DNA from 3 places in the Variovorax sp. P1_H2 genome. Region 2 is predicted to be linked to each of the others. Evidence: predicted binding sites of a transcription regulator. Region 2 holds the regulator's gene; each other region holds the start of a gene.
What was found. Region 2 encodes sigma-54, which starts transcription at its own class of promoters, with help from an activator protein. Its sites were predicted from a motif close to TGGCANGNAANCTGCTTT; they were not measured.
Positions count from the first base shown of each region.

Region 1 (5,722 bases), on a different contig from region 2:
CAGCGCCACGCCCGTTTCGTCGCAGGAGGATTCGATTCCCAGTACAAGCATGGGTGCGAGTGTAGGCGGGGCATGCAGTCGGGGCACGGATGTTGCTCAATAGGCTCGCCCCCAGGTTGGCTCGCTGCCTGCCCGCCCTGGGACCTATTGGACGCAGATGGAAGTCGAAACACCACGATGAAATCCGGTTTGAGCTTCCTGGTCGGCGCGCTGCGTTGCGAAATCGACCAGCTGGAACAGCTTGCGCGCACCAGCGAACTGGTGGCGACGATCGGCCGGCTGGTGCATGCCCTGCAGCGCGAACGCGGCATTTCGAATGTGCTGCTGGCCTCGCACGGCCAGCGCTTTGCCCCGCAGCGCGAGGAGCAGATCGCCGAATGCCTGCGACTGGAAGAAGCCGTGCGCCTGGCCTTCGACCAGCTCGATGCCGAAGGCGGCCGCGTCGGCAACGGCGCCCGGCTGTTCAGCCGCATCGCCTGGGTGCTGCCGGGGCTGGACGCCCTGCCCGAGCTGCGCCGCCGCATCGGCGCGCTGGAGCTCGACGCCGGCCGTTCGACCGCGGCCTTCGTCAAGCTGGTCGCCGGCCTGATCGCGGTGGTGTTCGAGGCCGCCGACGGCGCCACCGACCCGGAAATCTCGCGCCGCCTGGTGGCGCTGTTCAATTTCATGCAGGGCAAGGAATTCGCGGGCCAGGAACGGGCCTGCGGCGCCGCGGCCTTCGCTTCCGGCCGCAACGATGCGGCGCGCCAGCAGCAGTGGCTGCACCTGATCGCCTCGCAGGAGCATTGCTTCCAGCTCTTCACCGACTTCGCAGCCCCCGGACTGGCGCAGGCCTGGGGCGCGCTCCAGGCCCCCGCCCAGCTGGCCGAACAGGAGCGCCTGCGCCGCATCGCCTGCGCCGCACCGGCCGGCGTGGCGCTCGACAGCGAGCTGAGCCAGACCTGGTTCGACTGCTGCTCGCGCCGCATCGACGCCATGCAGGCCATCGAGGAACGGCTGGCCTCCGACCTGCGGCAGCTCTGCATGCAGAAGACCGCGCAGGCCCGCAAGGAACTGCAGGCCCACGAAGCCCTGCTCGCCAGCCTGCAGGGCGAGAACGGGACGGCGGCGGACTTCTTTCTCGATGCGGTCGCCATGCCGGACGCCACGCCCTCGCCGTCTTCGCCGGCCGCCGGCGCGACCTACGGCCGGCAGCTCGAACGATCGATTCTCGACATGGTGCAGGAGCAGTCGCGCCGGCTTCAGGCCATGGGCGACGAACTCGACACGGTGCGCGCCGCCCTCAACGAGCGCAAGCTGGTCGAGCGCGCCAAGGGCCTCCTGATGGCCCACCGACGCATCAGCGAGGAGGAGGCGCACAAGATGCTGCGCCAGACCGCGATGAACCAGGGACGGCGGCTGGTCGAGGTCGCCGAATCGGTGCTCGCGATGGCCGAGTACCTGCCCGCCGACCGGGCTTCCTGAGTGCGCCGCACACCCGGAATGGTGCACCGCACAAGCGCTGCGTCGCACAGAATTCGCCCGCGATCCCAGACAAATCGAGTCCTGATGAGCCTTGAATGCTCTCACTTTCATAGCACCCAAGAACTGGCACACCACTTGCTTTCTTTCCGCACATAGACCAACGAAGGTCTTCAGGCAGGCGGCATCCAACGGCGGATGCGGTCCACCGAACCGGACAAAGGCGTCCTTGTCCCGCACGGGCTCGACTCAGAGCAGCCCGTGCGGCGGTAAGGGCGCCTTTTTTGTTTTTCCGAATCGATTTTTCATTTCCGGAGTACGCCCCATGACCGAAGCGCTGAAACACAAACTGAGTCGCCGCCGAGTACTGCAGGCCGCCGCCGCGGGCGTGGTCGGCCTCGACCCTGCGCTGCGCGCCGCCGTCTGGGCCCAGGGCTCGGACAAGCCCGAGAAGGAGGAAGTCAAGATCGGCTTCATCCCGCTGACCGACTGCGCCAGCGTCGTGATGGCCTCGGTGCTCGGCATCGACAAGAAGTACGGCGTCAAGATCGTGCCGAGCAAGGAAGCCAGCTGGGCCGGCGTGCGCGACAAGCTGGTCAACGGCGAACTGGACTTCGCCCACGTGCTGTACGGCCTGGTCTACGGCGTGCACCTGGGGATCGGCGGTCCGAAGAAGGACATGGCCGTCCTGATGACCCTCAACAACAACGGCCAGGCGATCACGCTGTCGAAGAAGCTGGCCGACAAGGGGGCGGTCGACGGCGCCTCGCTGGCCAAGGTCATGGCCAAGGAGAAGGCCGAATACACCTTCGCCCAGACCTTCCCCACCGGCACCCACGCGATGTGGCTTTACTACTGGATGGCCGCCAACGGCATCAACCCGCTGAAGGACGCCAAGGTCATCACCGTGCCGCCGCCGCAGATGGTGGCCAACATGCGGGTCGGCAACATGGATGGCTACTGCGTCGGCGAACCCTGGGGCCAGCGCGCGATCATGGACGGCATCGGCATCACGGCAATCACGACGCAGGACATCTGGAAGGACCATCCCGAGAAGGTGCTCGGCACCACCGGCGACTTCGTGAAGAAGTATCCGAACACGGCGCGCGCCGTGACCGCCGCGATCATCGAGGCCGGCAAGTGGATCGACGCCGGCCTGCAGAACAAGAACAAGATGGCCGAGACCATCGCCGACAAGAGCTACGTCAACACCAGCGTGGACGCGATCAACCAGCGCATCCTGGGCCGCTACACCAACGGCCTCGGCAAGAACTGGGACGACCCCAACCACATGAAGTTCTACAACGACGGCGCGGTCACCTACCCGTACCTGTCGGACGGCATGTGGTTCCTCACGCAGCACAAGCGCTGGGGCCTGCTGAAGGAGCACCCCGACTACCTGCAGGTGGCGACGCAGATCAACCAGATCGACATCTACAAGCAGGCCGCCGCCGCGACCAAGACCCCGGTGCCGAAGGAGACGATGCGCAGCAGCAAGCTGTTCGACGGCGTCGTCTGGGACGGCAAGAACCCGAAGCAGTACGCCGATTCGTTCAAAGTCAATGCCTGAGGAGCCCGCCATGGTCAGCGCCGTCTTCCATTCCCCCCTCGAGGCCAAGCCGGTGGTCCCGGCCGCCAAGCTTGTCGCCCATGCCGCGAGGCCCGCGGCCGCGCCGGCTGCCGTCGAACCGACGCCGCGCACGCCGCGCGACTTCCGCGCCGTGTGGCTGCGCGTGCTGCCGCCGCTGCTGGGCTTCGCGCTGCTGGTCCTGGTCTGGGAACTGGTGGCGCTGAAGAGCACCACCGGCTTTCCGTCGCCGCTGGCGACCTGGCAGCAGGCGCTCACGGTCTTCAGCGATCCGTTCTACAGCAAGGGCCCGAACGACCAGGGCGTGGGCTGGAACGTGCTCTCGTCGCTGCAGCGCGTCGCACTGGGCTTCGGCCTGGCGGCCGCGGTCGGCATTCCGGCCGGCTTCGCGATCGGGCGCTTCGAGTTCCTCTCGCGCATGTTCAACCCGCTCATCAGCCTGTTGCGGCCGGTGTCGCCGCTGGCCTGGCTGCCGATCGGCCTGCTGGTGTTCAAGGGCGCCAACCCGGCCGCGATCTGGACCATCTTCATCTGCTCGATCTGGCCGATGATCATCAACACCGCGGTCGGCGTGCAGCGCGTGCCGAGCGACTACATGAACGTCGCCAAGGTGTTGAACCTCAGCGAATGGAAGATCTTCACCAAGATCCTGTTCCCGGCCGTGCTGCCCTACATGCTGACCGGCGTGCGGCTGGCGGTCGGCACCGCCTGGCTGGTGATCGTCGCGGCCGAGATGCTGACCGGCGGCGTCGGCATCGGCTTCTGGGTCTGGGACGAGTGGAACAACCTCAACGTCGCCAACATCATCATCGCGATCTTCGTCATCGGCATCGTCGGCCTGGTGCTCGAGTTCGCGCTCATCAGGATCGCCACCGCGTTCACGTTCGAAGAGGTGAAGTCATGAGTCGAACGGCCGCTCCGAAGACGAATACTGCAGCGCCGCTGCGCGGAGGTTTCCAATGAATGACGACAACAAGTACATCGAGATCCAGGGCGTCGAGCAGCGCTTCAAGACCGCCAAGGGCAGCTTCCTGGCGCTGCGCGACGTCAATCTGCAGGTCGCCAAGGGAGAGTTCATCACGCTGATCGGCCACTCGGGCTGCGGCAAGTCGACGCTGCTGAACCTGATCGCCGGCCTGACGACACCGACCCAGGGCGTGCTGCTGTGTGCCAACCGCGAGATCAAGGGCCCGGGGCCGGAGCGCGCGGTGGTGTTCCAGAACCATTCGCTGCTGCCCTGGCTGACCTGCTACGAGAACGTCTACCTGGCAGTCGAGCGGGTGTTCGCCGCGACCGAGAACAAGGCGCAGCTCAAGGCCCGGACCGAAGCGGCACTGGCCTTGGTCGGCCTCGCGCCGGCGGCGCAGAAGCGCCCGGGCGAGATCTCGGGCGGCATGAAGCAGCGCGTCGGCATCGCCCGTGCGCTGTCGATGGAACCCAAGGTGCTGCTGATGGACGAGCCCTTCGGCGCCCTCGATGCGCTGACCCGCGCCAAGCTGCAGGATGAACTGCTCGCGATCGTGCAGAAGACCCGCAGCACGGTGGTGATGGTGACGCACGACGTCGACGAAGCCGTGCTGCTGTCCGACCGCATCGTGATGCTGACCAACGGCCCGGCCGCCACCATCGGCGAGGTGCTGGCGGTCGACATTCCGCGGCCGCGCAACCGGGTCGAGCTGGCCGAGGATCCGGTCTACGTGCATGCGCGCAAGGCCGTGATCGACTTCCTCTACACGCGCCAGGCGCACGTGGAGAAGGTCGCGGCCTGAGCCGGCGATCTCGGCCTCCGGCGCACCGGGAGTCAGGACATGATGACCTGCAAGCTGTGCTCGTACGAGGCCGTGAGACGCTCGAAGGTGTCGACCAGCGCGTCGCTGGCACGCACCAGCGAGGCCCGGCCCTCGGCGCTGTCGGCGCTGCGCACGCCGTGCATCAGGTGCAGCCATTCGTCGCGCGCGATCGCCAGCGCGGCACGGATCTCGGGCGAACTCAGCGGCGCCGCCTCGAGCTCGCGCAACGCGGCCTCGAATTCGTCCATGGTCGCAGCCAGCCGCTCCTGTGACGCCGGCACGGCCAGCAGCGAGGCCAGCAGCGCGTCCTTCGCCAGCCGCTGCGCACGCATCCGCTGCCGGCCGCAGATATTGACGATGCGCAGCGCCCGGCGGGCGCCGGAGGCTTCGAGCGCCTCGGTCAGCGCTTCGGCGGCCCTCCGCAGCGCTTCGGCCCGGGCATCGATCGCGGCCAGCGCCGGCGGCGCCAGCCGCGCCGCGAGCGCCGTCTCCAGGTCCTGCCAGGCGCTGCGCACGATGGCCAGCGCCTTGGTGCCGGGCTCGCCCAATGCGAGGGTGGCGAGATGATCCAGGTTGTGCTGCACCCGCTGCGCGGATTGCGTGCGCAGCACGCGGGCGCGCCGCGCATCGATGCCGGCGAGGCCCTGCGCGGCCACCCGTACCAGCCGCTGCGACAGCATGCGAAGCTGGCCGGCACGGTTGATCGCATCGGCCCACTGCGCGGCCTCGAGCACCGAGCGCGAGACCTCGCCGAGCCGAAGGTTGGCGTGCATCGCGGCACCGCGCAGCAGGCCGAAGGCCTCGTCTTCGCCGATGCCGCGCGCCGACATCAGCAGCCCCTTGGCACGATCGACCCACTTGCGCTCGTCCAGGCGGGTGCGAA
Region 1 is NZ_JBFUCJ010000089.1:15,705-21,426, reverse strand. Features, by position in the region: gene tsaD (tRNA (adenosine(37)-N6)-threonylcarbamoyltransferase complex transferase subunit TsaD) at 1-51, opposite strand, end outside; gene AC1D2E_RS25260 (nitrate- and nitrite sensing domain-containing protein) at 178-1,464, shown strand; gene AC1D2E_RS25255 (CmpA/NrtA family ABC transporter substrate-binding protein) at 1,787-3,031, shown strand; gene ntrB (nitrate ABC transporter permease) at 3,042-3,953, shown strand; gene AC1D2E_RS25245 (ABC transporter ATP-binding protein) at 4,009-4,818, shown strand; gene AC1D2E_RS25240 (ANTAR domain-containing protein) at 4,851-5,722, opposite strand, start outside.
Region 1: the regulator sigma-54 is predicted to act here: its motif matches at 1,589-1,606, upstream of AC1D2E_RS25255 (CmpA/NrtA family ABC transporter substrate-binding protein).

Region 2 (5,722 bases):
CCCGGTCAAGGGCGCCAGCTACGTGGTCGACCCGACCCATACCTTCGTCAACTACGAGATGGGCCACTACGGCACCACCACCAACCGCGGCCGCTTCAGCACCAAGGACGGCCAGATCAAGATCGACCCGTCGGGCACCGGCGGCAAGGTCGACATCACGATGGACATCAGTTCCATCAACACCGGCGTCGACCTGCTCAACCGCCACCTGCTGAGCAAGGACTTCTTCAACGTCGCCGAGTTTCCGATCGCCCGCTTCGTCGCCGACCGCCTCGACTTCAGCGGCGACAAGGTCACGCAGGTCAACGGCACGCTCACCCTGATGGGCCAGACCCGACCCGTGCTGCTCAAGGCCAACCGCTTCAACTGCTACCTGAGCCCGCTGATCAACCGCCAGATCTGCGGCGGCGACTTCGAGACCACGGTCGAGCGCAGCCAGTGGGGCATCAACTGGGGCCTGGCCTTCGGCTTCGAGGACAAGGTCAGGCTGCTGGTGCAGGTCGAGGCGGTCAACATCCAGTGAAGCGGCGCGCGGGCCCGGGGCCCGCGGGTTCTACAGCAGGCTCTCCGGCGCCAGCGGCGCGAGCAGTTCCAGCATCACGCGGTCCCACAGGCCCGCGTCGGGCTCGACGGTGAGCACCGGGTCGGCACCGTCTTCCATCGTGACCCATTCGAGACCTTCGCTGCCTTCGGCAAAGCGCACCCGGTAGGCGCCCTGCTGCTTCAGCACGTCGAGCAGCTTGAGCATCTGCTGCGCCATCTCGGGGCTGGCGATGAAGAGGCCGATCTCGGTGTTGTGGTTGTCCGAGCGCGGGTCGAAGTTCATCGAACCCAGGAACAGCGCGCGGCGGTCGAAGATCGCCGCCTTCGCATGCAGCCGGCCGACCTGCGAGCCGAACAGCCCGAGCCGCACGCTGCGCTTGGTGCGCGCCGAGCTCAGCTCGTGGATCTCGACGCCGAGCCGCAGCATGTCGGGCCGGTAGCGCCGGTAGCCGGTGTGGACCAGCGGCTCGTCGGTGGCCGCGAGCGAATTGGTGACGACGCTGATCCGGACCCCGCGGCCGCGGACCTCGCGCATCACCTCGAGCCCGGCCTTGCCCGGGATCAGGTAGGGCGACACCAGCGTGACTTCGGAACGCGAGCGCCGCATCTGCTCGATCACGTTGTAGCGCACGCTGTCGACATCGAGCAGCGGCACGCCCCCGTAGGACACGGTCTTGCCGACCACGCGGTCGGGCGAGTCGGCATAGGCCTCGGCCAGGGTCCAGATCAGGTCGAGCCGGGCGCCGTCCTTCAGCTCCGGCCCCAGCGGCGCGTAGCCCAGGACGTCGTTCGGCGCCGGCGGCCGCGGCGCCGGGGTGTTGGCGGGGCCGGTGGCCTGCTCGAAGCGCCGCTGCAGTTCCTCGGGCGTCAGCGAGGAAGCGACCACGGTGCCGATCGGCCGCACGTAGGGGCTGTTCCAGTAGAGATCGAAGAGGCTGCCCAGGCGCTTCGCCAGCGCACCGGCGACGAAGGTGTCGATGTCCAGGAAGTTCGCGCCCGCGGTCCGCGCGAAATATTGGCTGCCGATGTTGCGCCCGCCCGCCACCGCCATCGCGCCGTCGGCGATGAAGAGCTTGTTGTGCATCCGGCGGTTGACGCGGTCGAAATCGAACAGCGAACTCGAGAAGCGCTGCACCATGCTGCCGCGCCCGGCCGGGAACGGATTGAACAGGCGCAGCTCGAGGTTCGGCGTCGCGGCCAGCGCCAGCAGCAGCTCGTCCTCGCCGGAGGTGTAGAGGTCGTCCATCAAGAGCCGCACGCGCACGCCGCGCAGCGCCGCGTCGCGCAGGCTGCGCAGGAAGTAGCGGCCGGTCTCGTCGTTCTCGATCTGGTAGTACTGGACGTCCAGCGTGCGCTCGGCGCGGCGCGCCAGCTGCAAGCGCGTGTCGAGCGCGAAGTCGCCGCCGGGCATCAGCCGGAAGCCGCTCAGGTCGGGATCGGGCGAGGAGGCCTTGGCGATCCGCCCCAGCGTGGTGGCCGCGGAGGCCGCGATCGCGCTCGATGGCTGGCGCTCGAACTCGGCCGGCAGCATGGCGCAGCCGCCGGCCAGCAGAGGCGCCGCCATCAGTGCCGCGCCGAGCCGCCGCCCGCGCACCGCCAGGCCCGCGCCGCGAGGCATCGCTAGAGTGCCTTGCGCAGATTGGCCGGCGCGATGCGCAGGGCCTCGCGGTATTTCGCCACCGTGCGGCGCGCGCATTCGATCCCCTGCTCCTTGAGCATTTCGGAGATCTGACTGTCCGACAGCGGCTTCTTGAGGTCCTCGGCGCTGACGAACTGCTTGATCAGCGCCCGCACCGCGGTGCTCGATGCATTGCCGCCGGTCTCGGTGCCAAGCGCCGAGCCGAAGAAGTACTTGAGCTCGACCGTGCCGTAGGGCGTCGCCATGTACTTGGCGGTGGTCACGCGGCTGATGGTCGACTCGTGCAGGCCGAGCTCGTCGGCGATCTCGCGCAGCACCAGCGGCCGCATCGCCAGCTCGCCGTGCACGAAGAAGCTCTTCTGCCGCTCGACGATCGCGTTCGACACCCGCAGGATGGTGTCGAAGCGCTGCTGGATGTTCTTGATGAACCAGCGCGCCTCCTGCAGCCGCTGCGACAGCGCCTGGCTGCCTTCGCCCTTGTGCTGCTTGAGCGCGCCGGCGTAGATGTCGTGCACGCGCAGCCGCGGCATGACCTCGGGGTTCAGCATGACGCGGAACTTGGTGTGGGTGCCGTTGCCGATGCGCGTGACGATCACGTCGGGGATCACGACGTTGCGTTCGACGTCGACGAAGCGGCGGCCGGGCTTGGGCTCGAGCCTGGCGATCAGCTGCAGGGCCGCGCGAACCTCTTCCTCGTTGCTGCGCGTGAGGGTCGCGAGCCGCTTGAAGTCGCGCCGCGCCAGCAGCTCCATCGGCTGCTTGCAGATCGCGATGGCCGTCTCGCGCACCTGCGCCTCGTCGGCGCTCTCGCCGGGATGCGCCAGCGCGCGCAGCTGGATCGTCAGGCACTCGCCGAGGTTGCGGGCGCCGACACCGACCGGCTCCAGGCTCTGCAGCAGGCCGAGCGCGACCTGGAAGTGGTGCACCAGGTCGTCGAACTGGTCGTTGTCGTCGCCGGCCAGGCCCGAAGCCAGGGCCGGCAGCGAATCCTCGAGGTAGCCGTCGTCGTTGAGCGACTCGATCAGGAAGCGCAGCGCGGCGCAATCGGTCTCGCTGAGCCGCAGGCCCAGCGCCTGCCGGTGCAGGAAGGATTGCAGCGACTCCTGGCTGCGCGCCAGCTCGGTGGCGTCGGTGCGCTCGTCGTCGCCCAGGTTGTTGGTGCGCGCCGGGGCGTCGCCGCCCCATTCGCTGTCGTCGGGCGCCAGGTCGACCGTGCCGTCGCCTTCCCAGTCGGGCTCGGCGTCGACGGCGTCGGCGGTGGCCGTCTCGGTTTCGGACGCGGCGACCGCGACTTCGGCCGGCGCCGACGGACCCGGCGCGAAATCGCCCTCGACTTCGGCCTGCCGATCCTCGTCGCGCACCGGCGCATCCGCCGATTCCAGGCCGAATTCCTCGCGCGCCGCCTCCTCGGCAGTGCGCTCGAGGAACGGGTTGTCGTCGAGCATCTGTTCGACTTCCTGGCTCAGCTCGAGCGTGGACAGTTGCAGCAGCCGGATCGACTGCTGCAGCTGCGGCGTGAGCGCCAGGTGCTGGGAGACGCGAAGCGAAAGCCCCTGCTTCATCGAGATTGGGCTCCTACATCCGGAAGTGTTCGCCCAGGTACACGCGCCGTACCTCGGTGTTGTCGACGATCTCCGAAGGCGTGCCTTGTGCCAGCACGTGCCCGTCGCTGATGATGAACGCGTGATCGCAGATGCCCAGCGTTTCACGCACGTTGTGGTCGGTGATGAGCACGCCGATGCCGCGCTCCTTCAGGAAGTTGATGATCCGCTGGATCTCGATCACGGCGATCGGGTCGATGCCCGCGAAGGGTTCGTCCAGCAGGATGAAGCGCGGCTGGGTCGCCAGRGCCCGCGCGATCTCGACCCGGCGGCGCTCGCCGCCGGACAGCGACAGCGCCGGCGAATCGCGCAGGTGGTCGACCCGCAGGTCGGCCAGCAGTTCGGCGAGACGCTCTTCCATGCGCGCCTTGCCGAGCGACACCATGCGGCCCTGCTCGTCGGGCTCGCTCTGCAGCTCGAGCACGGCGCGCACGTTTTCCTCGACCGTCAGCTTGCGGAAGATCGAGGCCTCCTGCGGCAGATAGCTCAGGCCCATGCGCGCGCGGCGATGGATCGGCATGTGGGCGATCGGCTCGCCGTCGATCATGATCTCGCCGGCGTCGGCCCGCACCAGCCCGACGATCATGTAGAAGGAGGTGGTCTTGCCGGCGCCGTTGGGGCCCAGCAGGCCGACCACTTCGCCCTTCTGCACGGCCAGCGACACGTCCTTGACGACCTTGCGGCTGCCATAGCTCTTTTGCAGGCTGCGCGCCTCCAGCCGGCTGCCCGGCTGGCCGTCGCTGGCACTGATTCCGGCTGCTTCGATCACTTCTTGAAGTCTCCGCCGAGCGTGGTGGTGGCACGCAGGCTATTGCCCGGCGCCGGCGTGGCGGCGGGCTTGGCGGCGCCGGCCGTCGGCGCCGCGGCCGGCACGGTCGCCGGCTTGGGCGTCAGGATGGCCTTCACGCGGCCGCTCGGCTGGGTCGCCACGCCGGCGTTCGGCGGCAGCGACGCGCCATTCACCGTGAAGGTGTCGTTGCTCTGGTCATAGACGATCAGCGGACCGCTGCTCTCGTCGCTAGGCGTGGCGCCGATCAGGCGGCGCATGACCGCGCGGCGGATGAACTTCACGTTGTCGGCGCGGCTGTCGTACTCGATGACCTCGCCCTCGCCCTCGATCCACTCGTCGGTGCCGGCATTGCGCTTCTGCTTGAAGTAGGAGAGCTTGCCCGGTTCGGCCGTGACGACGCCGTACTGGTAGCCCTCGGGGTCCTGGCGGACGTCGATGCGCGCGCCGCGGATCTGGATCGTGCCCTTGTTCACCAGCACGTTGCCGGTGAACACGCTGGTCTGCTTGAGGTCGTCGTAGCGCATCGCGTCGGCCTCGATGTTCATCGGCTTGCTCCGGTCAGCCTGCTCGGCCTGGGCCAGCGATGCGAGACCGGCCAGCACGATGGCGAGGAACAGCACGCGCACGGGGCGGCGGGGAAAGGAGAAGGAGGGAGAGGTCATAGAGGCACGAAACTTGCTCTGCGATTGTATGCGTCCCCGGGACGCCACTTGCGCGGCCTTGACGAAAAAGCCCGCGGAAGCGGGCTTCGTGGACGGAAGTCGGGGCGGCCGGACCGCCCGGGCGCTCAGCCCTTGCGGGCCTCGGCGATCAGGAAGTCGACCGTCTGCAGGGCGCGGTCGAGCGAACCGGCGGTGTCGCCGTCGACATACCAGCGGCCGGCGACGCCGAGCGCCGGCACGCCGGCCACCTGGTAGTCGGTCGTGAGCTGCGAGGCGCGCTTGGCCTTGCCGACCACCGAGAACGACTTGAACAGCTCGGCGAACTTCTTCGCGTCGAGGCCCGGCTGCTTCTCGACCCAGGCGAGGATCGCGGCATCGCCGGTCAGGTTCAGGCGCTGCTGGTGGATGGCCTGGAAGATTTTGGGCTGGAATTCGTCGACCTTGCCCATGGCCTCGAGCGCATAGTAGAAGCGCTGCTTGGCCTCGG
Region 2 is NZ_JBFUCJ010000157.1:5,394-11,115, forward strand. Features, by position in the region: gene AC1D2E_RS32260 (YceI family protein) at 1-523, shown strand, start outside; gene AC1D2E_RS32265 (phospholipase D family protein) at 554-2,161, opposite strand; gene AC1D2E_RS32270 (RNA polymerase factor sigma-54) at 2,164-3,744, opposite strand; gene lptB (LPS export ABC transporter ATP-binding protein) at 3,758-4,552, opposite strand; gene lptA (lipopolysaccharide transport periplasmic protein LptA) at 4,549-5,235, opposite strand; gene AC1D2E_RS32285 (thiol:disulfide interchange protein DsbA/DsbL) at 5,361-5,722, opposite strand, start outside.

Region 3 (5,722 bases), on a different contig from region 2:
GGCTTCGACGGTTTCGTCGTCGGCAACATGAAGGAGATCCGCCGCATCTTCGATCTGTTCGGCGTCAAGGTGAACGTCATCTGCGACCCGTCGGAGAACTGGAACACGCCCACCGACGGCGAGTTCCGCATGTACGAGGGCGGCACCACCAAGGCAGAGGTCGTGGCGGCCCTGCACGCCAAGGCCACCATCGTGTTCCAGGAATACTGCTGCGAGAAGACCAGCAAGTTCATCGCCGAGCACGGCCAGGAGGTGGTGGTGCTGAACGCGCCGATGGGGGTGGCTGGCACCGACGAATTCCTGATGGCGATCTCCCGGCTCACCGGCAAGCCGGTCCCGGCGGCGCTGGAAAAGGAGCGCGGCCAGCTGGTCGACGCCATGGCCGACAGCCAGGCGCATCTGCACGGCAAGCGCTTCGCGCTGTACGGCGACCCCGACCAGATGCTGGGCACCACCCGGTTCCTGCTGGAGCTGGGCGCCGAGCCGGCCCACGTGCTCGCGACCAACGGCACCGACACCTGGGCGAAGAAGGTGCAGGCTCTGTTCGACAGCTCGCCGTACGGCGCCGGCTGCAAGGTCTACCCCAAGCGCGACCTGTGGCACCTGCGCTCGCTGCTGTTCACGGAGCCGGTCGATTTCCTGATCGGCAACACCTACGGCAAGTACCTGGAGCGCGACACCAAGACGCCGCTGGTGCGCATGACCTTCCCGATTTTCGACCGCCACCACTACCACCGCTACCCCACCTGGGGCTACGACGGTGCGATGCGCACGCTGATCATGCTGCTCGACGAGTTCTTCGAGACCCTCGATGCCAACACCATCGTCGCCGCGAAGACCGACTACAGCTACGACATCATCCGCTAAGCGGGGCCCCTCGATTCTTGCCAGGAACCTATCCCATGACAGATGCCGTATGGGTCAAGATGACGCAGGATGGCCGCAAGGTCGAAGTGATCGACGGCTGGGTCTGCCTGGCCGGCGCGCGCGAGACCGACCACCTGGTGCCGCTGCTGGAGCATCCGAACCGGCAGGCCATCGGAAAAGCGGTGCACGGTGCCACGCACATGGCCGGGCGGATTCCGCTCACGCATGCGGAAACCGCCATCGCCCAGGGGGCGATGGCGGCCGCGCAGCGCGCGTTCGACCCCAGCCCGGCCGCGATCACCCAGCGCATCCGCCACGCGATCTGGGCCAAGGCCCATGCGGAAGGCGTGGAATGACAGACCACTCAACCAAGGAGAGTGACCATGGTTCGCTGTGATGGCAGCCGCAACGGCTACCAACTGCTGTGCAACGGCAGCCTCTACCGGTGCGCCTGCGGTCACGTCGGCTGCATGCAAAGCAGGGACGCGCTGTGCAGCAAGCAGGGCTTCTCGGTGCTCGGCAAGTGCACCGCCTGCGGCGAGGTGGGCAGGGCCACGCTGCTGGCGCCGGAGGCCGTCGGTTTCCGGCGCACCCTGATGCAAGACCCGCAGAGCGCCTGAGACAGCGCGGGAACCGGCCGTGATCTTCGTGGTGGAACTTCCGCAACAAGGCGACCCGCGTGCCTGGTTCGCTTATGACGACGAGGACTTCGCGCGCAAGGTGGCGGCCTCCGATCCGCTCGACCCCTGGGAGATCCACGACGAGCTGACGGCACGCGACCTGCTGGAAGCCGCGGGGCATGCCGGGCCCGACGACGATGCGCGGGAACGTTCGCCGGCCCTCTGCGCGCTGGGCGACGCGCACGGCTGGGACACGCCGCTCTACCGCGCCGATCACCTGCTCGGCCGTGGCGTGCTGCGCACCGAGCCGGTGGCCGAACGCGACGCGCTGGCCGCTGCGCTCGCCGCGCGCGGCGGGCAGAGCTGCATCTACTGGAACGACCGCGAGGCGATCGGTGCGTTCGAAGGGGCCGATCCGCGGCTGGCGGGCGAGGCCCGTTGGTGGGCGCGGCGCGCCCTCTACGAGCAGCTCATTGCGCTCGAAGTGCTGGCGGACGACAACTGAATCCGGAACGAGCGAGGCCATGAAGCCGGGCATCGAGCGCTCGCATGCCCACCGGCTCGCCGCCTGAGGAGACCTTCGATGCTGTCCCGGATGCAATGCGACATCGTGTGCGGCTGCGCCGACGCCATCCAGGTGTTGACGGCCGAGATGCGGGACGACAGCGAGCTGTTCGCCAGCCCGAACACGCTGGCCGGCGTGGAGCTGTCGCTGCTCGCCATCGCGCAGACGCTGGACCACCTGGCGCCGGCCCTGCGCGGCCGCCTTGCATGGATCGACTGGAACGGCTGGCAAGCCTTGCGCCGTCTGCTGGAGCACGACGTCCAGCCGCGCCGCGAGCAGGTCTGGTACGGCATCCGGTCGCTGGTGCCGGCCACCGTGCACCTGATCGGCCAGCTGCGCCGCCACGAGCCGGTGTGGTTCGAGATTGCGTATTGAAAGATCGGGCGCGTCGCTGCGCGTGGCGCACCGTCGTGTGTCGCAAGGCCTTTGTCGCATTCCGTTCAAACCCGCCAGCAGGGTGGCGCCCGGCGCGCCAAAAGACCGCCAAACCGGCGATAAATCGCCCCCGAACGGCCTCCCGGACGCTGGCACCAAACCTGCAATGAGAGCCTCATCCACCTGTCGGGAGTCTTCCATGTCAGTCTCGCTGAAAGCCAAGATCGCCGAAGTATTCGATGAGCCCGGCTGCGACAAGAACCAGGGCAAGAGCGAGAAGGAACGCAAGAAGGGCTGCACCAAGCAGCTCTCGCCGGGCGCCGCGGCCGGCGGCTGCGCCTTCGACGGTGCCAAGATCGCGCTGCAGCCGATCGTGGATGTTGCGCACCTCGTGCACGGGCCGATCGCCTGCGAAGGCAACTCCTGGGACAACCGGCATTCGGCGTCCTCCGGTTCGCAGCTCTACCGCACCGGATTCACGACCGACATCAACGAGCTCGACGTGGTCTACGGCGGCGAGAAGCGTCTCTTCAAGAGCGTGCGCGAAATCATCGAGAAGTACGATCCGCCGGCCGTCTTCGTCTACCAGACCTGCGTGACCGCGCTGATCGGCGACGACATCGAGGCGGTGTGCCAGCGTGCGTCGGAGAAGTTCGGCAAGCCGGTGATCCCGGTGAACTCGCCCGGCTTCGCCGGCCCGAAGAACCTGGGCAACAAGCTCGGCGGCGAGGCCATCCTGGACTACGTGATCGGCACGCGCGAGCCGGCGTACACGACGCCCTACGACATCAACATCATCGGCGAATACAACCTGTCCGGAGAACTCTGGCAAGCCAAACCGCTGCTCGACGCGCTGGGCATCCGCATCCTCTCGTGCATCTCGGGCGACGGCCGCTACAACGAGGTCGCGAGCGCGCACCGGGCCAAGGTGAACATGATGGTCTGCTCCAAGTCGATGATCAACATCGCGACGAAGATGCAGCAGCGCTGGGGCATCCCGTACTTCGAGGGTTCGTTCTACGGCATCGGCGACATGAGCGACACGCTGCGCCAGATCTCGCGGCTGCTGGTGGCGCAGGGCGCGCCCGCCGAGCTGCAGGAGCGCACCGAGCGGTTGATCGAGGTGGAAGAAGCGCGCGCCTGGAAGCGCATCGCGCACTACAAGCAGCGCCTGGCCGGCAAGCGGGTTCTGCTGATCACCGGCGGCGTGAAGTCCTGGTCGGTGGTCGCGGCGCTGCAGGAGGCGGGCCTGGAAGTCGTCGGCACCAGCGTCAAGAAGAGCACCAAGGAAGACAAGGAAAAGATCAAGGAGATCATGGGCGACGACGCCCACATGATCGACGACATGACGCCGCGCGAGATGTTCAACATGCTCAAGGACGCCAAGGCCGACATCATGCTGTCGGGCGGCCGCTCGCAGTTCGTCGCGCTGAAGGCGCGCATGCCCTGGCTGGACATCAACCAGGAGCGCCACCATCCCTACGGCGGCTACGAAGGCATGGTCGAGCTGGTGCACGAGATCGATCGCGCGATCTTCAATCCGGTGTGGCAGCAGGTGCGCATCCCTGCGCCCTGGGGCGACGACGGCGAGACGCTGGGCGCGGTGCGGGTCGTCGCGCAGCCGAGCGCCGTGGCGCCGGGCATGGGCTTCCTGGCCGACGTCGCCCGCCGGGCCATGGGCCTGGAGCCCGACGAAGTTCCGGCCTGAGCAGGACGCAAGCGGGAGCGAAACAGCATGGCCAGCGTCGTCGAATCCAGGAAAGCCTGTGCGGTCAATCCGCTCAAGATGAGCCAGCCGCTGGGCGCGAGTTTCGCGTTCATGGGGCTCGATGCCTGCATGCCGGTGATGCACGGCTCGCAGGGCTGCACCTCGTTCGCGCTGGTGCTGCTGGTGCGCCATTTCAAGGAAGCGATCCCGCTTCAGACCACGGCGATGAACGAGGTCACGACCATCCTCGGCGGCTACGAGAACATCGAGGCCGCGCTGCTCAACATCCGCAAGCGTGCGGCGCCGAGGATCATCGCGATCTGCTCCACCGGCCTGACCGAGACCAAGGGCGACGACGTGACCGGCTACCTGGCCACGGTGCGCAAGCGCAAGCCCGAGCTGGACGACACCGAGATCCTCTACGTGTCGACGCCCGATTACGTGGGCGGGTTCGAGGACGGCTACAAGCACGCAGTCACCGGCATCGTGCGCGCGCTGGTCAAGCCGCTGCCGGTCGACGCCCGGCAGATCACGCTGCTGCCGGGCAGCCATCTTTCGCCGGGCGACATCGACGAGCTGCGCGAGATCGTCGAGGCCTTCGGCCTGTCGGTCATCGTGCTGCCCGACATATCCGGCTCGCTGGACGGCCACATCGCGCCCGACTGGCGCGGCACGACGATCGGCGGCACGACGCTGGAACAGGTCCGGGCGGCGGGCGCATCGGCGTTCACGATCGCGGTGGGCGAGCAGACGCGCGAGGCCGCCGAGGCGCTGCAGTCGATCGCCGGCACGCCCTTCGAAGTCTTCGAGCGGTTGACGGGCCTCGAGGTCAACGACCGTCTGCTGCAGCGCCTGTCGCAGATCGCCGGACGCCCGGTGCCGGCGAAGTACAGGCGCCAGCGCAGCCAGTTGCTCGACGCGATGCTCGACGGGCACTTCTACACGGGCGGCATCAAGGTCGCCATCGGCGCCGAGCCCGATCTGCTGCTGGCGGTGGGCGGCCTGCTGCACGAGATGGGTGCCGAGCTGCGCTGCTGCGTGAGCACCACCAAGTCGGCGGCGCACGCGCTGCTGCCCGCCGAGCAGGTGGTGCTCGGCGACCTCGAGGACCTGGAGCGCGGCGCGGCCGATTGCGACCTGTTGATCACGCATTCGCATGGCCGCCAGGCTGCCGAGCGCCTCGACAAGCCCCTGCTGCGCATCGGATTCCCGGTGTTCGACCGCATCGGCAACGCGCACCGCCGCCACGTCGGCTATCGCGGAACGATGAACCTGATCTTCGAGGTTTCCAACCTGATGATGGAACGCATCGCCCATCACCACGCCGGCGACTGGCCGCTCACGCCCGAGGCGCGCCGCGCCGCCGCGGCCGCGAGCCGCGCGGACGCCGTCGAGAGCACCATCGCCGCAGCCAGCGCCTGAACCAAGCAACCAGGAGTTCCCATGAAAATCGCCTTCGCCACCCAGGACAAGGAGCGCGTGGATGCGCACTTCGGCTGGGCCAAAGCCATCGTGGTCTACGAGGTCACGGCCGACGGCCACCGTTTCGTCGAGAGCTTCGACTTCGGCGGCAAGCTGGAGGAGGAC
Region 3 is NZ_JBFUCJ010000001.1:177,859-183,580, forward strand. Features, by position in the region: gene nifK (nitrogenase molybdenum-iron protein subunit beta) at 1-867, shown strand, start outside; gene AC1D2E_RS00935 (hypothetical protein) at 903-1,223, shown strand; gene AC1D2E_RS00940 (hypothetical protein) at 1,251-1,487, shown strand; gene AC1D2E_RS00945 (hypothetical protein) at 1,507-1,992, shown strand; gene AC1D2E_RS00950 (hypothetical protein) at 2,071-2,427, shown strand; gene nifE (nitrogenase iron-molybdenum cofactor biosynthesis protein NifE) at 2,627-4,135, shown strand; gene nifN (nitrogenase iron-molybdenum cofactor biosynthesis protein NifN) at 4,163-5,557, shown strand; gene nifX (nitrogen fixation protein NifX) at 5,579-5,722, shown strand, end outside.
Region 3: the regulator sigma-54 is predicted to act here: its motif matches at 2,578-2,595, upstream of nifE (nitrogenase iron-molybdenum cofactor biosynthesis protein NifE).